One region of the Paenibacillus lentus genome, then DNA from elsewhere that is predicted to be linked to it. Evidence: predicted binding sites of a transcription regulator. Region 1 holds the regulator's gene; each other region holds the start of a gene.
The links. Region 1 encodes NrdR, which represses ribonucleotide reductase genes. Its sites were predicted from a motif close to AACACNATATATNGTGTT; they were not measured.
Positions count from the first base shown of each region.

Region 2: a site for NrdR is predicted at 2,425-2,442, ahead of EIM92_RS18705 (adenosylcobalamin-dependent ribonucleoside-diphosphate reductase). Genes of this name have one in related genera too.
Region 3: a site for NrdR is predicted at 5,586-5,603, ahead of nrdI (class Ib ribonucleoside-diphosphate reductase assembly flavoprotein NrdI). Genes of this name have one in related genera too.

Region 1 is NZ_CP034248.1:4,294,160-4,301,040, forward strand. Features, by position in the region: gene pstC (phosphate ABC transporter permease subunit PstC) at 1-788, opposite strand, end outside; gene EIM92_RS19465 (phosphate ABC transporter substrate-binding protein) at 864-1,802, opposite strand; gene EIM92_RS19470 (hypothetical protein) at 1,979-2,173, opposite strand; gene nrdR (transcriptional regulator NrdR) at 2,213-2,689, opposite strand; gene EIM92_RS19480 (alpha/beta-type small acid-soluble spore protein) at 2,847-3,068, shown strand; gene EIM92_RS19485 (lytic transglycosylase domain-containing protein) at 3,149-3,712, opposite strand; gene coaE (dephospho-CoA kinase) at 3,709-4,302, opposite strand; gene mutM (DNA-formamidopyrimidine glycosylase) at 4,354-5,184, opposite strand; gene polA (DNA polymerase I) at 5,999-6,881, opposite strand, start outside.
Region 2 is NZ_CP034248.1:4,137,686-4,144,566, reverse strand. Features, by position in the region: gene EIM92_RS18715 (YqhG family protein) at 1-236, opposite strand, end outside; gene EIM92_RS18710 (DEAD/DEAH box helicase) at 240-2,003, opposite strand; gene EIM92_RS18705 (adenosylcobalamin-dependent ribonucleoside-diphosphate reductase) at 2,679-5,378, shown strand; gene ytxJ (bacillithiol system redox-active protein YtxJ) at 5,935-6,273, opposite strand; partial or broken gene EIM92_RS18695 (GNAT family N-acetyltransferase) at 6,619-6,881, shown strand, end outside.
Region 3 is NZ_CP034248.1:3,299,903-3,306,783, forward strand. Features, by position in the region: gene EIM92_RS14850 (Ger(x)C family spore germination protein) at 1-402, opposite strand, end outside; gene EIM92_RS14855 (spore germination protein) at 405-2,012, opposite strand; gene EIM92_RS14860 (sensor histidine kinase) at 2,360-3,184, shown strand; gene EIM92_RS14865 (FecCD family ABC transporter permease) at 3,309-4,364, shown strand; gene EIM92_RS14870 (FecCD family ABC transporter permease) at 4,410-5,405, shown strand; gene nrdI (class Ib ribonucleoside-diphosphate reductase assembly flavoprotein NrdI) at 5,697-6,107, shown strand; gene nrdE (class 1b ribonucleoside-diphosphate reductase subunit alpha) at 6,118-6,881, shown strand, end outside.

The sequences.
Region 1 (6,881 bases):
GTGTTACCCATACTTAATGTAATAACGCTCGTTAATGTTGATGTGGATTCAAATAGCGAGCCTGGGATATGCGGAGCATTCCCAATGACCATCTGAACGGCCAATGCTTCCCCGAAGGCGCGTGCCATCCCAAGTACGACGCCAGTCATTAAAGCTGGCAGCGTCGTAGGCAGTACTGTGCGATACAGCGTCTGCCATCTCGTTGCTCCTAGCGCATAAGAGCCTTCCTTCAAGCCAGACGGCAAGGCTGCTAGCGCATCTGTAGCAATCGACGTGATTGTCGGTAGAATCATAATAGACAGGACGGTTGCCCCCGCTGCGATCCCTAGGCCCTGTCCCGGAAATACGTCGCGATAAAATGGGACGACCACACTTAAGCCAACAAATCCGTAAACAACAGATGGTATTCCTGCCAGCAATTCAATTACAGGCTGTAAATATTTTCTGCCGATTTTCGGCATGATTTCAATCATGAACAAAGCCGCACAAATACCTAGTGGAGCAGAAATCAGTGCAGCGAGCAGAGATGTACTGAATGATCCAATAATGAATGGTAAGGCGCCAAAAAGTGGAGGTTCTCCGTCAGGCTTCCATTCTTTACTGCCGAAAATCTCCGCAAAACTAATGCCATCTTTTAAGAAAGTGCTTAATCCTTTGGTCGCAACAAAATATACTATCGAAAATATAGTCACTACCAGGAAGACGATGCACAGTGATGTAAATATTTTACCGGTCCATTCTTCGATTAAATGTTGTTTTGGCTTTTGTCTTCTGCCGGTACGAGCCATAAGACCTCTCCCTTTACACAGCACAGAAAGAGGCAGAAGAATCCGCCTCTCGTCTTGCCGATATGATGAAAATAATTATTTATTCGTAATGTTGCCGTCTACATCGCGTGAAACTTGCATAGATGAGACTGGAATATATCCAAGCTCAACAACATCGTTATTTTGCACATCATCGGAAGCCATGTAGTCAAGGAATGCTTTTACGACTTCATTTGGCTCGCCTTTTGTATACATATGTTGATAAGCCCATATTGGATAGCTGCCGTTAGCAACATTTTCTACATTCGCTTCAACGCCTTCATAATTCACACTCTTGATAGAGCCATCCAAGTAGGAGAGGGCTAGATAGCCGATCGCTCCAGGTGTCTCTTTCACAAGCTTCTTAACGTTACCCGAGGATTCCTCTTGAATGGAGCCCTTAAGGTCTCCTGTTTTTGTGCCTAAGGCGTACTTCTCAAACGTTGAACGAGTACCCGAGCTTGATGGTCTATTTACGATTTGAATTTTTTGATCCTGGCCGCCAACTTCACTCCAGTTTGTAATTTCACCTGTGAAGATGCCAACCAATTGATCCTTCGTAAGATTATCAACAGTAATCTCAGGATTAATAACTGCAGCCATTGCAACAACAGCTACTTGATGACTAACCAATTCTCCCGCTTGAGCTGCATCCAGCTTCTCTTCTGCAAACACATCGGAGTTACCAATGTCAGCTTGTCCACCGGATACTTGAGTCAATCCTGTACCGCTACCTCCACCTTGCACTTGGATAGAAACCTTTGGATTTTGATCCATGAACTTCTTGGATGCCTGATCCACTAGAGGTTGAAGTGCGGAAGAACCAACAGCCAGGATAGAACCGGACAGTTCGGAGGATGCCTCATTACCCGAGCCCTCATTAGTAGTACCTGGAGCATCCGCGGAGCCATTGGAATTTGTCGTGTTGTTTTGACCGCAGGCGGCCAATGTAAAAGTTAGTACTAAAGTCAAAACTAACATCAAACTCTTTTTCATTGTTAAGGTTTCCCCCTTGTTTGTTTATAACTTGATTATAGAAACCGATTATCAAACCCATGTATGAGTTTTGTAAACTCTGTGTAAAAAATAATTAATACCCGCCTCTTCCACTTAACGTGAATTAAACGGGTATTAATTATTCTAATTTCGAAATTATTTTTTCATTCATTAAATTAGCTTGCATCAGAGGTGTTGCGAAGGCACATCTTGACCGTCCAACCTCCAAGGATAGCCCCCAAGACGCCAAGCGCACTTACAATCACGACTAAATTATACGATTGCCAGTGAAACAGAAAGCCAATCCCACTCCCCAATGTCGTGCCTGCAAGAAATCCAAGCGCCCTTCCGGCCAGGCTGTTCCATTTCATGAATGTAGCCTCCCTCCAATGTCTCCAAATTTGCCTTAATTACATGGGTTCTGACGGATCGTTGCTTTTCGATAGCAGTCCCTTCAATTCCTTCATAAACATATTAATATCTTTGAACTGTCGATATACCGAAGCAAATCTGACATAAGCAACTTCATCTACCGGATACAGCTGCTCCATAATAAGCTCCCCAATTTCGCGGCTTTCTACCTCAGCATTTGCAGTATGACGAAGAGATCTCTCTGCGGCCGAGACAATGGACTCCAACTGATCCACAGATACGGGCCGCTTCTCGCATGCACGGATCAAACCGCGAAGCAGCTTCTCGCGATTGAACTCCTCGCGACTGCCGTCCTTCTTTATTACGATCAGCGGCATTTCCTCCACCATTTCAAATGTCGTGAACCGGCGGCTACACTTCTCACACTCCCGCCTGCGACGGATAGATCGGTTCTCGTTAGCTGGTCTTGAGTCAAGCACCTTTGTCCCCGAATAATCACAATATGGGCATTTCAAAGTGCTCTTACCCCCTTTTTATTAAGAAATTTGGTTAAGCTACCCCACTGACTATTAGATTTGTTGAACAATACCAATAAATAACTAAAAAAAACGTAATGAAGATGACAAGTTCGGTACATAATACTTTTACCAACCACAAGGAGGTGAACATATCATGGCCCAAAATAATAACTCTTCAAATAACCTAGTGGTTAGACAAGCTTCCGGAGCATTGGAGCAAATGAAATATGAAGTAGCTCAGGAACTTGGCATCTCTTTTCCACAAGACGGATATGCGGGTAACCTGACTTCTTACGAAAACGGATCGATTGGTGGCTACATCACCAAGCGTTTGGTAACGATTGCCGAGCAACAGTTGGCAGGTCAATTCCAATAATTATGACTAACTGATCTCAGAAGCATTGGTTCAGGCCCAGCCTGTCCAATGCTTTTCTATCATGAAAGAAACGACACTCGTTACAGATCATCGTAAACGTCAGAATATTGATCATAGTAATGAGTAACTCTTTGCACATAATGTCTAGTTTCGCCAAAAGGAATATTTTTAACAGATTCAAGCCTTCCGTCCCACTTGCCACTGCGCAGCCAATTACGGACATTCGTCGGCCCTGCATTATATGCCGCAATCATGGCGATTTCGTTCCCCTCAAATTGTTCATAGAGGGACTTCAAGTACCAGGTACCAATCGCAATATTGGCATCACTTTCTTCTTTTACCTTATCTAGGGAGATATCTGGTAGCTTTGATTGTTCGATTACCCATTTGGCTGTTTCCGGCATAATCTGCATAATGCCAAGCGCACCTTTTCTAGATTCAGATCCTGTCTTGTAATTGCTCTCCACCCGGATAATCGCCGCAACCATCAAAGGATCAAGATCATGCTTCTGTGCATGCAGCTTAATTTCCTCTTTATAGTAAATCGGATAAAATACGGCCAGCCACTTGGAGTTAAAAAATAAAATAACGGTAAACCCGAGAAACAACAAAAGCAGTACTCTCTTTTTACGAAGCCACTTCATAAGCCCTTGTTCCGCCAAAAATCTTCAATCTGTAATTCCGTCTTGTCCAATCCGAGGCTATTATCCACCAAAATATCCGCCCTCTCCTTCTTCCTTTCAATGTCTAGCTGGGCTCCTACTCTAGCCTCCGCCTGTTCTAATGTTAGTCCGTCTCTTTGCATCAGCCTCTTAAGCTGCATCTCACGAGGCACATAAACCACCATCACTTGCTCAAACATCGACTCCAGCCCGGATTCATACAGCAGCGGTATGTCCACGACGATGAGACAGCCGGGCTGAGCAGCCTCATAATTAGCCATCCGCATCTTTATTTCCGAACGAATGGCCGGATGGGTAATCTCATTAAGCACCTTACGCTCCTTGGGATTGGAGAAGACGATCTCGCCTAACTTTTTACGATTTAATGTTCCATCCTCTTGAATTATGCCTGCACCAAAACGCTTCCGTACCTCAAGCAGCACCGGATGTCCTGGTTCCATGACCTCTCTGGCGATGACATCAGCATCAATTAATATTGCACCCCGTTCGACTAACATTTGGGAGACCGTGCTTTTACCTGTTGCGATTCCGCCTGTCAGTCCGATATTCATCCATTCACCTCTTTAATACGGATTTGCTCGATTTGCTTCATTCTATGAATGCTATTCGTTAACCTGGCAATTAGGGCAATAGTGAGTGCCCCTTCCGCCGACTACGATTTTCTCGATGGGATGTCCACAATTCATGCATGGCTCATCCTTACGCCCGTAAATTTGCAGCGAGTGCTGGAACATGCCCATTTCACCCTGCCCGTTAACATATGACTTTATCGAGGAGCCACCAGCTTCTACCGCATCGTTCAAAGTTGTGAGAATCGCTTCATGGAGCGAAACCCATTCTCGATCAGACAGTGTATTCGCTGGGCGTTCCGGATGAATCCCCGCCCGAAACAAAGCTTCATCAACATAAATATTTCCAAGCCCTACCACATATTCCTGATTTAGCAGCGCGACTTTGATCTTCGTTGACCGTTTAAACAATATATCCCGAAGCACAGTTGATGTAAATGTCTCTTCCAGCGGCTCAAGCCCAAGCTTCATTAAGGGTTTCTCCTTGAACTCCTCGCCGGGAAGGAACAGATGCATCGTGCCGAATTGCCTGACATCCTTATATCTAAGCTCCGTACCATCGGTAAACCGGAAGATGACATGCGTATGCTTCTCTACTTCATCATTCTGATCATATACCCCATACCGACCTTCCATTCGCAAGTGGGACACCAAAACAAGCTGATCCATAATAATTCTCAAAAATTTCCCACGGCGGCCAACATCTACAATAGTATGACCTGCCAGTTCCATTTCGAATCGTCTAATATCGTCGGGACGCTGGATAATTCGCGGCAGCAACACCTTCACCGATTCAATCGTCTTGCCGACGATGAGACCGGACAACGTGCGCCGCACGGTCTCGACTTCCGGCAGCTCCGGCATATTCTTTCACCTCAAATTTTAACTGTATTGCTCCTTAACTTTTGTGATCGGTAGTGATCAAAAGCGACTTTTTGAACTACCTTCTCAATCAAGGTTCATAACGTCGATTTTCAGCACCGAGAAGGTTGCGTAAACCCGAAGAAGGAGGAGCGGAGTGTAGGAGAAGCCTACATGAGCACCACACTTCGAGGGTGAACGCAAGATTCGACGCCGAAACCACTTCCAGAGTTACTTCGTGATCAAAAGCGACTTTTTGAACTACCTTTTCAATCAAGGTTCATAACGTCGATTTTTAGCACCGAGAAGGTTGCGTAAACCCGAAGAAGGAGGAGCGGAGTGTAGGAGAAGCCTACATGAGCACCACACTTCGAGGGTGAACGCAAGATTCGACGCCGAAACCACTTCCAGAATTACTTCGTGATCAAAAGCGACTTTTTGAACTACCTTTTCAATCAAGGTTCATAAAGTTGCTTTTCAGCACCGAGAAGGTTGCGTAAACCCGAAGAAGGAGGAGCGGAGTGTAGGAGAAGCCTACATGAGCACCACACTTCGAGGGTGAACGCAAGATTCGACGCCGAAACCACTTCCAGAGTTACTTCGTGATCAAAAGCGACTTTTTGAACTACCTTCTCAATCAAGGTTCATAACGTCGATTTTTAGCACCGAGAAGGTTGCGTAAACCCGAAGAAGGAGGAGCGGAGTGTAGGAGAAGCCTACATGAGCACCACACTTCGAGGGTGAACGCAAGATTCGACGCCGAAACCACTTCCAGAATTACTTCGTGATCAAAAGCGACTTTTTGAACTACCTCTTATTATTTGGCTTCATACCAGTTGATTCCGCTGCTAACCTCCGCCTTCAAAGGCACCGACAGCTTCAACGCCTTCTCCATCGTTTCCGGCACAAGCTTATTCATCGTCTCCAATTCCTCCGGCGGCACCTCAAATACCAGCTCATCATGTACCTGCAGCAGCATCCGGCTCTTCAGTCCATGCTTTCGCATCACCTCGTCCATCATGACCATAGCGAGCTTAATAATATCCGCAGCAGTGCCTTGAATCGGCGTATTCATCGCCGTACGCTCCGCAAATGAACGCAGATTAAAATTGGAGGCGTTAATTTCCGGTAAGTAGCGTCTGCGTTCAAGCAGCGTAGTCACATAGCCATCGCGCTTCGCCTCCTGAACGATTTCATCCATATAACGGCGCACCCCTTGGAATGCCTCAAAATATTGCTCAATAAAATGTGCGGCTTCCTTCCGAGTAATATGCAGGTTCTGAGACAATCCATAATCACTGATGCCGTAAACAATTCCAAAGTTGACTGCCTTTGCGGAACGGCGCATATTGGCATCTACTTGGTCTTGGGTTACACCAAACACGTCCATCGCCGTTTTCGTATGGATGTCCATATCATGCAGGAATGCTTCCTGCAAGCCCTTATCATCGGAAATATGCGCGAGAACCCGCAGTTCAATCTGCGAATAGTCCGCAGCAAGAATATGCCAGCCCTCTTCCGAAGGCACGAATACCTGTCGAATTTTTCGTCCTTCTTCAAGACGGATTGGAATGTTCTGCAAATTCGGAAATTGACTGCTAAGTCTTCCGGTCGCCGCGATCGTCTGCCGATAGTACGTATGAACTTTCCCGGTGTCTGGACGAATCTCCTTGAGTAATCCTTCTACATAAGTCGATTTC
Region 2 (6,881 bases), 160 kb from region 1:
GCCAGTTCTGCATCATGACGCTCCGCGTTAAAGACGAATTTAAAGGACATCGTCTCCGGCTGGGCTCCCGTGCGCTCGATAAAGCCCCAGTAATAAGGGCGATTCGTTAAATCCTTGTCCGCTTGAGGAGACAGCTTGACTGTAACGTGATGAGGCGATTTCTCGATAATTTGGCACTCCGTAATATTTAGGTAGCTCAAAACATACTGCTGGATTTGTTCCATTGTCATAGTCATAGGTTATCCCCCCATTAATTCAGTCAGATTGCTGTCAGATGTTTCTTTTGGAGGGGCTTTGCCGAGCTCATCTTTAATTTTGTGCAGGGAACGGCCAAGCGAATCGACGCGGCAGGCGATTTCATCATCGCTCTGGGATTCTAGCAATATTTTGTAAATGCTTTTCTCAAGGGAATTCTCTTTCTCAAAACGTTCCAAAATAACATCAAGGCCGCCGATAACCATTTCAAACATATTGATTTTTTCGTGCAATAAATTCAAAATATGCTCCTCGATCGTACCTTTCGTGGATAAATTATATATTTTCACATCGTTCTTCTGTCCAAGTCGGTGCACTCTGCCTATACGCTGCTCCACTCTCATTGGGTTCCAAGGCAGGTCAAAGTTGATCATTTGGTGACAGAATTGCAGATTTATTCCCTCGCCACCCGCTTCGGTTGCGATCATCACTTGAGCGCGACCCCGGAACAAATCCATCATCCAATCTTTTTTGCCCCGATTCATGCCGCCCCGATATGGCACGGCCGACATGTTGCGATCGCGAAAATATTTCAGCAAATATTCCTGGGTAGCCCGGTATTCGGTGAAGACAATCACCTTATCATCCATTTCCTGGATGAGCTCCATCGCTTTCTCGGCTTTGCTGTTGGCCTGAATCGTCTTGATAATGCCGACCAGATCCCAGATGCGATCGCGAAGCGGGGAATCCGGGGCGAGCTTCTTGGATAAATTGACAAGTGTTACGAACACGGCGTCCCGGCTGCTGCAAACTTCTCGTTGCAGGGTAACCAGGGACAGCATGCTGCTTAAGTCGCCGCCAGTTGCTTGATATTGGTCTTTGACAAAGGAAGTAACCCCGTCGTACAAATTTTTTTCTTCGGGCGACAGCTCGACATGGATGTTGCGGACGATGCGTTTGGTGAATTCTAGCTCGCCATCGCTGCGACGATTACGGATCATCACTTTGGATAGCTCTGCTTTTAGCTTCTCTTCATTTTTAGGTATGCGCTTATCGACGACGAAGTTGGCTGCAAAGTCGTTTTGCCCGCCAAGCTGACCCGGTTTGAGCAGGTTAATTAGATTAAACAGCTCGCTCAGGTTATTCTGAACGGGCGTCGCGGTGAGCAGCAGACAGTATTTTTTGCGAAGCTGGATCATGAACTGGTAGTTGGTTGTTTTTTTATTCTTCAGCTTATGCGCTTCATCGACGATAACCATGTCGTACTCGCTGCCGAGCAAAATTTCCTTATGGGGATCCCGTTTGGCCGTATCAATAGAGGCAACGACGATGTCATTATCCCAGGAATGCAGCTTTTTTTGGGCCACGGCGGGGATCGCGAACTTCTGATTGAGCTCACGCACCCATTGGAGGACGAGGGAGGCTGGGACGAGAATAAGCGCTTTGCGAACAAGTCCGCGAATAATGTATTCTTTGAGAATTAGTCCGGCTTCAATGGTTTTGCCAAGTCCTACTTCATCCGCGAGGATAGCCCGTCCCCGCATTTCGAACAGCACTTTGCGCGCGGTATCGGTCTGGTGAGGAAGCGGCTCTACTCCATGCAAGTGCGAGAGGCATAATATTTCTTCGAAGCTCGATACGAGCGAGGCGCTTTCCGCTTCCATAGCTAGATTAAACAATTTCCAATCGTCCCAAGGTCCGCCTTTGTCCAGACGGCTGTTTAAATCCTCGAACCAGGTGTGATCGAATTCGATGAGGGGCACAGCCTGCGTAGGAGAATGGGCGAAATTCGGAAGGTTCGGATTCATGAATGTAAGCCTCCCTTATCTGTCATCTTCTAAATTCATTTAGATGTAGTATGGACGATGAAGTAGAAAATCATAACTTTACAAATGCTGAGTAGTTATACATGTCGAAATACATCGTATTTTGTCCTGTTGTGATGGAGGTAAGATGGGATAATTCCTGGCTGAAATCGGGGATATAAGAGGCAGTTTAATGCAAGCGAAGCATGATATGCAGGGAAGGAGGGAATTCTAAAGCAAGTATTTCAAGATCGGAAGCAGCAGAAGCTTGTAAAATTTTTCAGTCGTTTTCAAAGGAAATAATGAAAAATAGAGGGATTCGAAGAAAACAGGAGGACTTAGGGGTTAAATCTCATTATTCTGCCTTAATTTTCAGAGTAGCCAAGCTGTAATGTCGAGATCTTGTATAGTATAATGATACTCGCCCACTACATATAGTGATTTATACATAAAAGATCGTTTATGTGATGTGGATGAAGGTTATAAATTAAATAGGAAAAAGGTTAGAGAAATAACAGAATTCGGCGGTAATTGTGCGGGAGGACACCCGCGCAGCTACCGACATTTTTTTGTGCCTATTTAGGAAGGATGCGACTTTTTGATTCGACAAAAGTTGACAATCCGTGTGAATGATGTGCTAAATGTGCGCAAAATATTATTTAGAGGAGGGTGTTTTCTTTGAAAACAGGGCAGAAGCAACGTCTGGAGGGGCTTAGTGAAAAAATCTTTTTGGATCGGTACGCCTGGAAAAATCCTGATCCCAGCGATGCGAAGGTTGGCGATGTTGTCCTTGTACTGACCAAGGATGATCCAAAGTTTCCGACGAAAGAAGTAGGTGAGGTTGTAGCGCGTGACGGCCAAATGGTTACCGTTAAGACTCGCACCGGCGAACTCGTACAATCGGATGTTGAGAAGCTGACGCTAAATATTGAGAAAACACCGGAGGAAATGTGGGATCGCCTCGCTTCCGCGATGGCCTCGGTGGAAGCTACACCGGAGCTGCAGCAGGAATGGGAGGAGAAGTTCCGTTACGTATTGGAGGATTGGAAATTGGTGCCGGGCGGACGTATTGCTGCAGGTGCTGGAGCCAGTGATGAGTTGACATTGTTTAACTGCTACGTCATTCCTTCGCCAAAAGACAGCCGCGGAGGCATAATGGAGACACTGTCCGAAATGACTGAAATTATGGCTCGCGGAGGTGGAGTTGGGATTAATCTAAGCTCCTTGCGTCCGCGTCGTGCAGTCGTCAAAGGCGTTAACGGTTCATCAAGCGGTGCTGTATCCTGGGGTGGCCTGTTCAGTTATACGACAGGATTGATTGAGCAAGGGGGCAGCCGTCGCGGTGCGCTCATGCTGATGATTAATGACTGGCACCCGGATGTGCTTGATTTCATTACGGTCAAGCAAACGATGGGTCAAGTGACCAACGCGAATTTATCGGTTTGTGTCAGCAATGGCTTTATGAAGGCTGTGAAGGAAGATTTGGACTGGGAGCTCGTTTTCCCGGATACAACCTATGACGATTACAATGAGGTATGGGACGGCGACTTGGAGAAATGGAAGGCAGCTGGACGTAGAGTCAACCACTTCCGTACGGTGAAGGCGCGGGAAATTTGGCATACGATCATTGAGTCGGCATGGAAGTCGGCCGAGCCAGGCGTCGTATTTATGGAATACTACAACCAGATGTCGAACAGCTGGTATTTCAATCCGATTATTTGCACGAATCCTTGCGGTGAGCAGGGTCTGCCAGGCTGGGGAGTTTGTAACCTGTCGGCAATGAACCTGTCCAAGTTCTATGATGAAGATAAACATGATGTCGCTTGGGATGATCTGGCGTTGACTACGCGCTATTCTGTGCGCTTCCTGGACAATGTCATCAACACGACACCGTATCATTTTGAAGAGAACGAGAAGAACCAGAAGAACGAGCGCCGCATTGGCCTCGGCACGATGGGTCTTGCCGAACTGATGATCAAGCTGAACATCCGTTACGGCAGTCCGGAATCACTGGAATTCCTTGATAAATTATATGGCTTTATCGCTAAAGAAGCTTATCTTGCTTCTGCTGATATCGCTGCAGAGAAGGGCGCATTCCCGGCTTTCGAAGCGGACAAGTATTTGCAGAGCGGATTTATGAAGGTCATGACCGAAGTCTATCCAGAGGTTGGAGAGGCTGTTCGCGAGAAGGGAATACGCAACGTAACGATCATTACCCAGGCTCCTACGGGAAGTACAGGAACGATGGTTGGCACATCCACGGGCATCGAGCCTTACTTTGCCTTCAAATATTACCGTCAGAGTCGGCTTGGCTTCGACGAGCAGTTCGTACCGATCGCTCAGGATTGGATGGATGCACATCCGGGTGAGAAGCTGCCGGATTACTTTGTAACAGCGATGGATCTGTCGGCCGAGGATCATATCCGTGTGCAAGCGGTGATTCAGCGCTGGGTAGACAGCTCGATTTCCAAGACGGCGAACTGTCCGGCTGATTTCACTGTAGAAGAGACGAAGCGCTTGTATGAGCTTGCCTTCGATCTGGGCTGTAAAGGCGTAACGATTTACCGTGATGGCAGTCGAGACATTCAGGTTCTGCAAACGGAAAAGAAGGAAGATAAGGCTGAGGCAGTAGATGCTAATTCAGGAGATACTGAAGCTTCCGAGGGCGATTCTGTAAACAGCGTCTTGGCGGACGGTGCAGACGGTACAGTATCAAGTACGGAGCAGTCCGCGTTAAACGTGCTGGATCAATCACTCTCTGCCGGAGTAGATCCAAGTGAGAAAACGGTGTTTGATAAGCAGTACAAGAAGCGTCCACAGGTTCTTCACGGCGCAACGTATAAAATAAACACACCATTCGGTATGGCGTATATTACAATCAATGATCTTAACGGGATTCCTAGCGAGATCTTCCTAAATGTCGGTAAAGCAGGGTCGGATGTCTTCGCGATGGCTGAAGCTCTCGGCCGCGTATGCTCCTTGTTCTTGCGCTACGGCGACCATGGACAGAAGGTAGAGCTGTTGATCAAGCATCTGAAAGGCATTGGCGGCTCCGGCGCCATTGGCTTCGGCCCGAATCGCGTCGAGTCGATTGCGGATGCCGTGGCCAAAGCACTTGAAATCCATGTGGAGCATGGCCCATTCGATGATCATGACCCGGCTCCAGTTGCTGCAACACTGGCGCATCACGAGGAGATCGGGCAAGCAGGCATTGGCTATGCGGGTAGTGCTGTCAGCGACCAGCATGCCAGCAACGGTCATCAGCTCAGCGCGCCAGCGACCTCGCGCGACCTGTGTCCATCCTGCGGCTCGGCCTCACTGCTGAACGTGGAAGGCTGTAAAACCTGCGCCAACTGCGGGTATAGCAAGTGTTCTTAAAACCGGATAACTTCGAAACGAGCGAATCATCATATCATAAATTAGAATAGTTTAACTGTTCGAAAATTGATAAATATTCACAAAAAATGACCAGACAACAGGGATTTGTTGCTTCTGGTCATTTTTGTTGGGGGATGGTTATTTTGTTATTGAACTTCTACCTTTGAGATTGATGACAAATAAATCTACACAATGATTATAGTCAACGCGTAGTGCAAAAAGTTTTCGCTAATAACTTGTTTCCGCTGAAATGCTGCGAGAATGCGTATCAATTGCCACTTGCCACCCATTATTTTGACATTGTAGATATATTGTTCTATGAAGGAACATACTCCTCATCAGATCCTTCTGCTTCAAGACAAATATACAATACTAGCGACAGCAAGATGTACCACTTATCTTATTCGTATTACCATGGTTAAGACATAAAAAATATACACTTTAAGCAACCAAGCTGCCTCAAGTGTTAAACAGAGACCCGTAAGAAGGACACTTTGAAGAAAGTGAGCCTCTCACGGGTCATTTGTATTTGTTTATTTCGTCCTCAAGCTTCTGATCAGTCCAATACTGCTGCCATATGCGCCTTCGTAACCGACCAGTGGGAGGTATCCCAATATTTAGCTTTGTCTTTAATGAAAATAATTTGTGGCGATTCATGCTTGACATTTAAATCCTCGGCGATCTTGTTGGACACGGGACGGGATTCAATTACTTTCACTAGCGTATAATCCAAATCCTGATTAGGTGTGTCCTGCAAATATTGTTCATATTCATGAAGTGCGTTAGAGCTAACCGGACATGTCGTACTATGCTTTAAAATAACTTGTCCGCGCTCCGTTGATCTACCTATGATCTCATTCCACTCTTCAAGTGTTGTGATTTCTTTCCAGTTCATAGATGTATACTCTCCTCGCTAATTGTAATCATTCGATTGATTGAATTTTAACATTCTCCTGCCCGTAGTCAAGTGGGTGACGAAGCAGGAAGGGTGTTGTAAAGGCCAAGAGAATCTTGCACATTTGAATGTTCGTTTGTCTTGGCATATATTCTTGCCTTTTTGTTGTTTCCTGTATTTAACAAAAAGGATTATAATCATGGGTAAAGGAAGGTGGTTGAGCTTTTGTGATCGACCTATATTAACGATTCAGTTCTGCCGAGGAAATATACTTGGATTACTGATGGGCAAGGCTCAAGGATATGTACGTTCTGCTTGTTCATCATAAGGAGGGGGAGTTTATTTGTGAATTATATAATTAGGGAGGCTACAATTTCTGATTGTAATTCATTAAGTCAGTTAAGACGCAACTATCAAATCGAGAAATTACTGAAAAACAAATGGAGGAGAGATTGAATTTTGTAGCTCAGAGTCCTTTTGATTCTTTGTATGTTTATGAAGAAGGAGGGAGGATATTAGGTGTTTTAGGATTTAGAATTCGAGAGAACATAGAAGATGTTATAAGATTTGGCGAGATTTCTGTAATAGTAGTAGATGCAGAAGTAAAA
Region 3 (6,881 bases), 990 kb from region 1:
AAAGGCTATATGTCTGCTGATGAAATCCAGCAAAGGATCAAGCCCACGTTTGGCTAGCTTTTGACTAATTACGATATTTCGAGTTTGACCAAATGTAATGTCCCTGGATATGTCACTCTGAATGTCTTGTAAGGCGTGAGGCAGGCTCTTGCCTGTTTTTGTGACAAAGGCAAAAGGCTTCTGACCCTTCTCGCCAGAACCGCCAACTTCTCCAGGGATCATTCGGTTGGCCAGTGGAAAACCGAGGGTGAGTTCGAACTGTCCATCCTCGGTTAGATCGATCAGCATCAGGTTGGCGAATGCGCGGTCATTCAGTTCTACAGGAGACCAGCAGGCACTGGTACTCATCAAGATGACGCTGGATAGTATAAGCAGTATTAGTCTGTTCCTGAGAATTCTCAACCTCATTCCTCCTTATGCTTTTCCCAACCACGGGCATTTTTCTTTTGGCGTTGTTTATTTTGCGTCAGGAGCACAGGCCGTTTTTGCATGGCCCACCAAGGCGCACGGATTAACGTGTCATTTAAATCCGCCTTAGCTAGCGGAGTGAACGGGGATAAATAAGGCACTCCGAATGACCTGAGATTAAGCAAATGGATATAAAGGATGATCAATCCGCAAGTGATACCGAACAGACCTAAAATGGATGCCATCGCCATAATCGGAAAGCGTAGCAAACGTATCGTTAAGCCAAGATCAAAGTGCGGATTAATAAAAGAGGCGATTCCTGTCAGAGAAACAATAATGACCATCGCTGCCGAGACGATTCCCGCCTGTACCGCTGCAGTACCAATAATGAGCGCTCCGATGATCGATACAGCCTGGCCAATCGACTTCGGGATGCGAATGGAAGCTTCCCTAAGGGCTTCAAATGCGAGCTCCATGATAAAGGCTTCGACAACGGCGGGAAAAGGTACGATTTCTCTAGCCGCTGCGATAGTCATTAACAGCTTGTATGGAATCATCTCGGGATGAAAAGTTGTAATTGCGATATATAAGGACGGAAGCAGAAGGGAGACAAACAGAAACAGATAGCGAATCCAGCGAATCCAAGTTGCTGGAATGTATGACTGATAGTAGTCTTCCGCTGTCTGCAACAGCATCGCCAAAGTGACAGGGGCAATAATTGCTGAGGGGCTTCCGTCCACAATAATCGCTACGCGTCCTTCAAGAAGCGAAGCAATGACAATATCAGGTCGCTCTGTATATTCAATCTGCGGAAAAGGAGAGAAGGGAGAATCTATAATCGATTCCTCTATAATGGATGAGCCCAGCAAACCGTCGATGTCCAAATAGGATAATCTTCTTTTAAGTTCCCGGAGAAGCTCTGGTTTGCAGATTCCTTCGACATAGGCAATGACGAATCTTGTATTTGTTTCGCTGCCCATAATCATCTCTTCCGTCTTGAAGTTTCGGCTCTTTAATCTTCTTCGCATCATGGTCATGTTTGTGTCAAGACTCTCGATGAAGGCTTCTCGTGGCCCGCGAATGACGGATTCGTTCGGGGCTTCCTCGATCGCTCTGGTAGAGAACGAGCTAGCGGAGGGAAAAGTCATCATTCTATGCTCTCCCTCTACGATTAGCGCTATTCCAAAATTAAGGACAGTGGATATCACTTGATTGGTGTCTGTGACGATTTTGATTTCAGAGACGGATAATGCTTTTTCTTCAAACAGAAAATGCGCAAGATCCCCATCTTTCGAAGGGGCGTAATTCAATAATCCGCCTATAATCACATCTTGTATCGTGGTTTGATCTGTCATGCCTTTTAAATAAATTAATGTACAGGCCTGATCCGTATGGATTGTAAATTGCCGGAATACGACGTCGGAACAATTGTTAAGCTGCTGCTTCAGCCACTGTACACGGGATTCCAGACGCTCTTGTTCATTGGTAGGAGGGCGACCGTTCTGTGAAGATGGACTATCGTTGGCTGTCCGGTGGTGCTCCGGTGCTGAAGCATAAGAACTGTTTTTACGTTGTCTGCTCAGCAATCTTCTCCACAATGGCATAGGTCTTCACTCCTCTTAAGTTTGAATCCACAGGTAGTATATAGATTTGCTTAACCTTGATTTTTTATTCTAAAATAGCTGTTATTCATATTTAGTGAGCATAGCGGAAGCAATGCAAGGCAGAATTCGTTTAAAAAAATAAATAATGCTAACCCTATGCCAACGAGCAGCATAAATCGTAGCGAAGTGGTTAAATGTTCATGGGATTTTGAACATTTTGTGAGATTTTATATAGCAAAGGATTGCAAAGTCAAAATACCTCTTCTCTACAGAATGTACTATCATGTAAAGTAGGAATAAGTTAAGATACTTTCGTCATTTATTTTATCTGGAGGCCGCATATGCGAATGTCCTATAAACAAGTTAAATGGTTGATTCTCACTATTCCCACTATAACGATTGGACTGTGGGAGTATGTTCGGCATGAATATTTACTTCCCTATATATCGATGGATTTAGGAAATTGGCTTTCCCCGATCATCGTATTTTTGGTATCTATCCTTCTTTTGACGCAACTTTTTAAGATGATGGAGATGATTCAGACAGAATTGAACGAAGCTAAAGCTCATAAAGCTGCTCTGGAGGAACGAGAGAAGATTGCCCGGGAGATTCATGATGGCATAGCCCAATCTTTATTTCTTTTAAATGCGCAAGTGAACAAAATGGAGAAGGCGCAGGTAACCGATAGAACAACGTTCGACAAGCTGAAGCAAAATATTTTCCGCACGAATACGTATGTGAGACAAGCCATTGCGAATTTGCGTCATCCCGCAGATCCTGCTTCGATATCCTGGGTGCAAGGCCTCAAGAACTTGATTGAAGAGCTGAAGAGGGAATCCGGTTTGGATTTTAAAATAGGGTGGGATATCCCTGAAATGCAGTTATCTGTCAAAGATAGAATTGAACTGCTTGCCTTGATTCGCGAATCGCTCTTAAACATTCATAAACATGCTGCAGCCACTGAGGTACATATTGATGGCTATATCATGGAGAATGGATGGCAGTGTACGGTTATCGATAATGGAGTTGGCTTTGATCTGGGGAAGAACTTAGGCGAAAATCGCTATGGAATTCAAATGATGCGGGATCGTGCGGCGATGATGGGCTGGAAGTTTAATATTGAAAGAAATGGAGCACATACGATCGTTACGATTCAAAAGAACTTCCCTTGACGGTATTTGTCTTAAATCATATAATGAGAACGATTATCATTAACGTGAATTAGCTATTATTAATATCATTAATTCTTTGTCTCGAACTGAACGGTTCGTGCTGGGCAGATGAGGAGAACTTAGTATGACGGAAATGTTAGAAAGTACGAAGAGGACTGAGCGTCTGTCCGTATCGAAGCCGCGAACTAGACCGCTCGTCACATCACTGATCATGTTCGGGGGGATCGCAGCTTTAGTTCTTGGTATAGCGATATCAGTTTCATTCGGAGCAGCGGATATTTATTTCACCACGGTATGGGAAGCCATATTCAGCTATAATCCGGAGCTTACACAGCACCAAATCATTCAGGAAATACGTCTACCGCGTATACTTGGGGGAGCCATGGTCGGCGCTAGCTTTGCCGTGGCTGGAGCGATAATGCAGGGGATGACGCGCAACCCGATGGCGGATTCAGGATTGCTTGGACTTAACGCCGGGGCAGGATTTGCGCTTGCGCTGTGCTTTGCCTTTTTTCCAGGCATGTCGTTCAATTTACTTATTCTATATTCCTTTCTGGGTGCCGGTGCCGGGGCAGGACTCGTCTTCGGGATTAGCTCACTGGCGAAGGGAGGAGTAACTCCCGTGCGTCTTGTGTTAGCGGGAGCAGCGGTGAGCGCATTATTGCTAGCTCTTAGCGAGGGGGTTGCACTGTATTTCCGAGTCGGTCAGGACTTGGCCTTTTGGTATGCGGGCGGAGTTTCTGGAACGAAATGGTTTCAGTTGAAAATTATGCTCCCTTGGGTAGGGGGGGCGATCATTGGCGCGATGATGCTATCTCGATCGATTACGATGCTCAGTCTGGGGGAAGAGGTTGCCGTTGGACTTGGCCAGAGAACAGGACTGGTCAAGCTGGCCGGTACGGTTATTGTGCTGGTTCTGGCTGGATCAGCGGTTGCGGTTGTTGGCTCCGTCGGTTTTATCGGCTTGATTATTCCTCATGTAACCCGGTTTCTTGTCGGTGTTGATTATCGCTCGATCATTCCTTGCTCGGCGATTCTCGGAAGCTTGCTCGTCGTCTTTGCCGACTTGGCGGCTAGAATGGTTAACGCTCCGGTTGAAACACCGCTTGGTGCTCTTATTGCATTAATTGGCGTGCCGTTCTTCCTCTATCTCGCACGTAAAGAGAGGAGGGAGTTATAGGTGGAACCTGTACAAGCAGTATCACCGACTTCAAGCCGTCGCAGAATGAGGCGCGGAGTCATCGTGATGACGATTTTAGGTATTTTAATCATTGGCGCTTTTATTGTAAGTATGAATACCGGATATATCCGTCTGTCGCCGGTAGAGGTGGTCAAGACGCTATTTGGAATGGGAACGGATAAGCAGTCGCTGATCTTGTTCGAGTTCCGGCTTCCACGTATCGTGATTTCCGTATTGATCGGTGCCGGATTAGCGGTTTCAGGCTGTATATTGCAAGGGCTATCCCGCAATGCGCTGGCCGATCCGGGCATCCTTGGCATCAATGCCGGTGCAGGGCTAATGGTGATGTTGTATATTTCTTTCTATCCAACGACATCGATGCGATCTATATTTCTGCTGCCTGTGCTGGCGCTCATCGGCTCAGGCTTAACGGCTGCACTCATCTATGTGCTGTCCTATAAGCGGAATGAAGGAATAGCGCCGACAAGGCTTATTCTAACAGGAATTGGCGTGGCTGCCGGGATCAGTGCGGCAATGATTGTGCTGACGTTGAAGCTTGACCCGCAAAAATATCAGTTTATGGCTACGTGGCTTGCGGGCAGCATTTGGGGCTCCAACTGGAAGTTCGTGCTTGCACTGCTGCCATGGATTGTCGTACTGCTTCCGTATGTATTCTACAAAGCTCAAGTGATGAACGTTCTAAACCTTGGCGAGAACACGGCGACAGGACTCGGAACGTCTGTGGAGAAGGAACGTCTGCTGCTGCTAGCGGCCGCGGTCGGCCTTGCCGGTTCTTCGGTTGCGGTGAGCGGTGGAATCGGCTTCGTCGGCTTGATCGGCCCGCATTTGGCGCGGAGGCTCGTCGGGCCGAAGCACCAGCTGCTGCTTCCGGCTTCGGCCATGACGGGCTCGCTGCTTGTTATTGTGGCGGACACGATCGGGCGTTGGCTCATGCAGCCCTCGGAAATACCGACGGGGATCGTCGTAGCGGTTATTGGTGCGCCTTATTTTCTCTATTTATTGACTAAAATGAAAGCATAATATAATCAAAAAATAAAGCTGTGACGAACTGCGAATTCGGCAGGGGGTCACAGCTTTTTTAACGGAAGATCGCCGATCTGGGGGAGAGTTTTTTATTTTGGGGAAATAGCTCTTGATTAATTATGGGAAAACAGGTATATTACAAAGGCACACTATATTTAGTGCGGATAAATATATGAAGACACCATATATAGTGTATTGGATGGTGGATAAGAATGACTCTAATTAAGAAAGATGCTGCCGATGGCTCATCTCCTGTGGAGGGGCTATTTTTTTACGGGAGGGAATACAGTGCTTATTGTCTATGACTCGAAGACGGGAAACGTTAAGCGATTCGTCAGTAAATTGGATGTAGAGCATGTCCAGATTCGAGAGGGCTTGGTCGTTGACCAGCCGTTTGTGCTCATTACATACACCACTGGTTTTGGCCAGGTACCGCAGTCGACCCTGAAATTTCTGGAGAGTCACGGTGATCTGCTGCAAGGTGTTGCCTCAAGTGGCAATACGAATTGGGGCGTTCGTTACGGACTGGCTGGAGATCAGGTGGCGGAAATGTACTCCGTTCCTTTATTAATGAAATTCGAACTTAGCGGCACCAAGAAGGATGTCGAGCGATTTAAACAGGAGGTTAAGCAAATTGTCTACACTTACTCAAACTCAAACGGTCACGCAAACGCAGATTCCCAATTGGATACAGCTTAATAATGAAATCATGGTGCAAAAGGACGGACAGTTCCAGTTCCATAAAGATCTGGAGGCCGCTCGAAGCTATTTTGTCGATTATGTTAATCAGAATACGGTTTTCTTCCATGACCTGAAGGAGAAAATCGATTATTTAATAGAGCATCAATACTACGAAGAAGAGCTGTTTGCTAAATATGAATTCGCGGACGTAAAAAAGCTGTATGAAGCGTTGTATGCGCGCAAGTTTCGCTTTCCATCCTTTATGAGCGCCTTTAAATTTTATAATAACTATGCGATGAAGACGAATGACGGGACGAAGTTTCTAGAGCGTTATGAGGATCGGATTGCTGTTACGGCATTGTTCCTCGGCAACGGCGATATCCAGAAAGCGAATGAATATGCCGATGTCCTAATTTCGCAGGAATATCAGCCGGCTACCCCAACGTTTTTGAATGCGGGGAAAAAACGCCGCGGCGAGCTGGTCAGCTGCTTTTTGCTGGAGGTTGATGATTCGATGAATTCCATCGGATTCGCAATTAATTCCGCGCTGCAGCTAAGCAAAATAGGGGGCGGCGTCAGTCTCAATCTCAGCAAAATTCGCGCGGCAAGTGAACAAATCAAAGGCTTGGACGGCAAAGCGAGCGGCGTGCTGCCCGTGATGAAGCTGTTCGAGGATGCGTTCTCCTATGCGAACCAGTTAGGTCAGCGGGACGGGAGCGGCGTCGTCTATCTCAATTTATTCCATGCGGATATCCATGAGTTCCTAGATACGAAGAAAATTAACAGCGATGA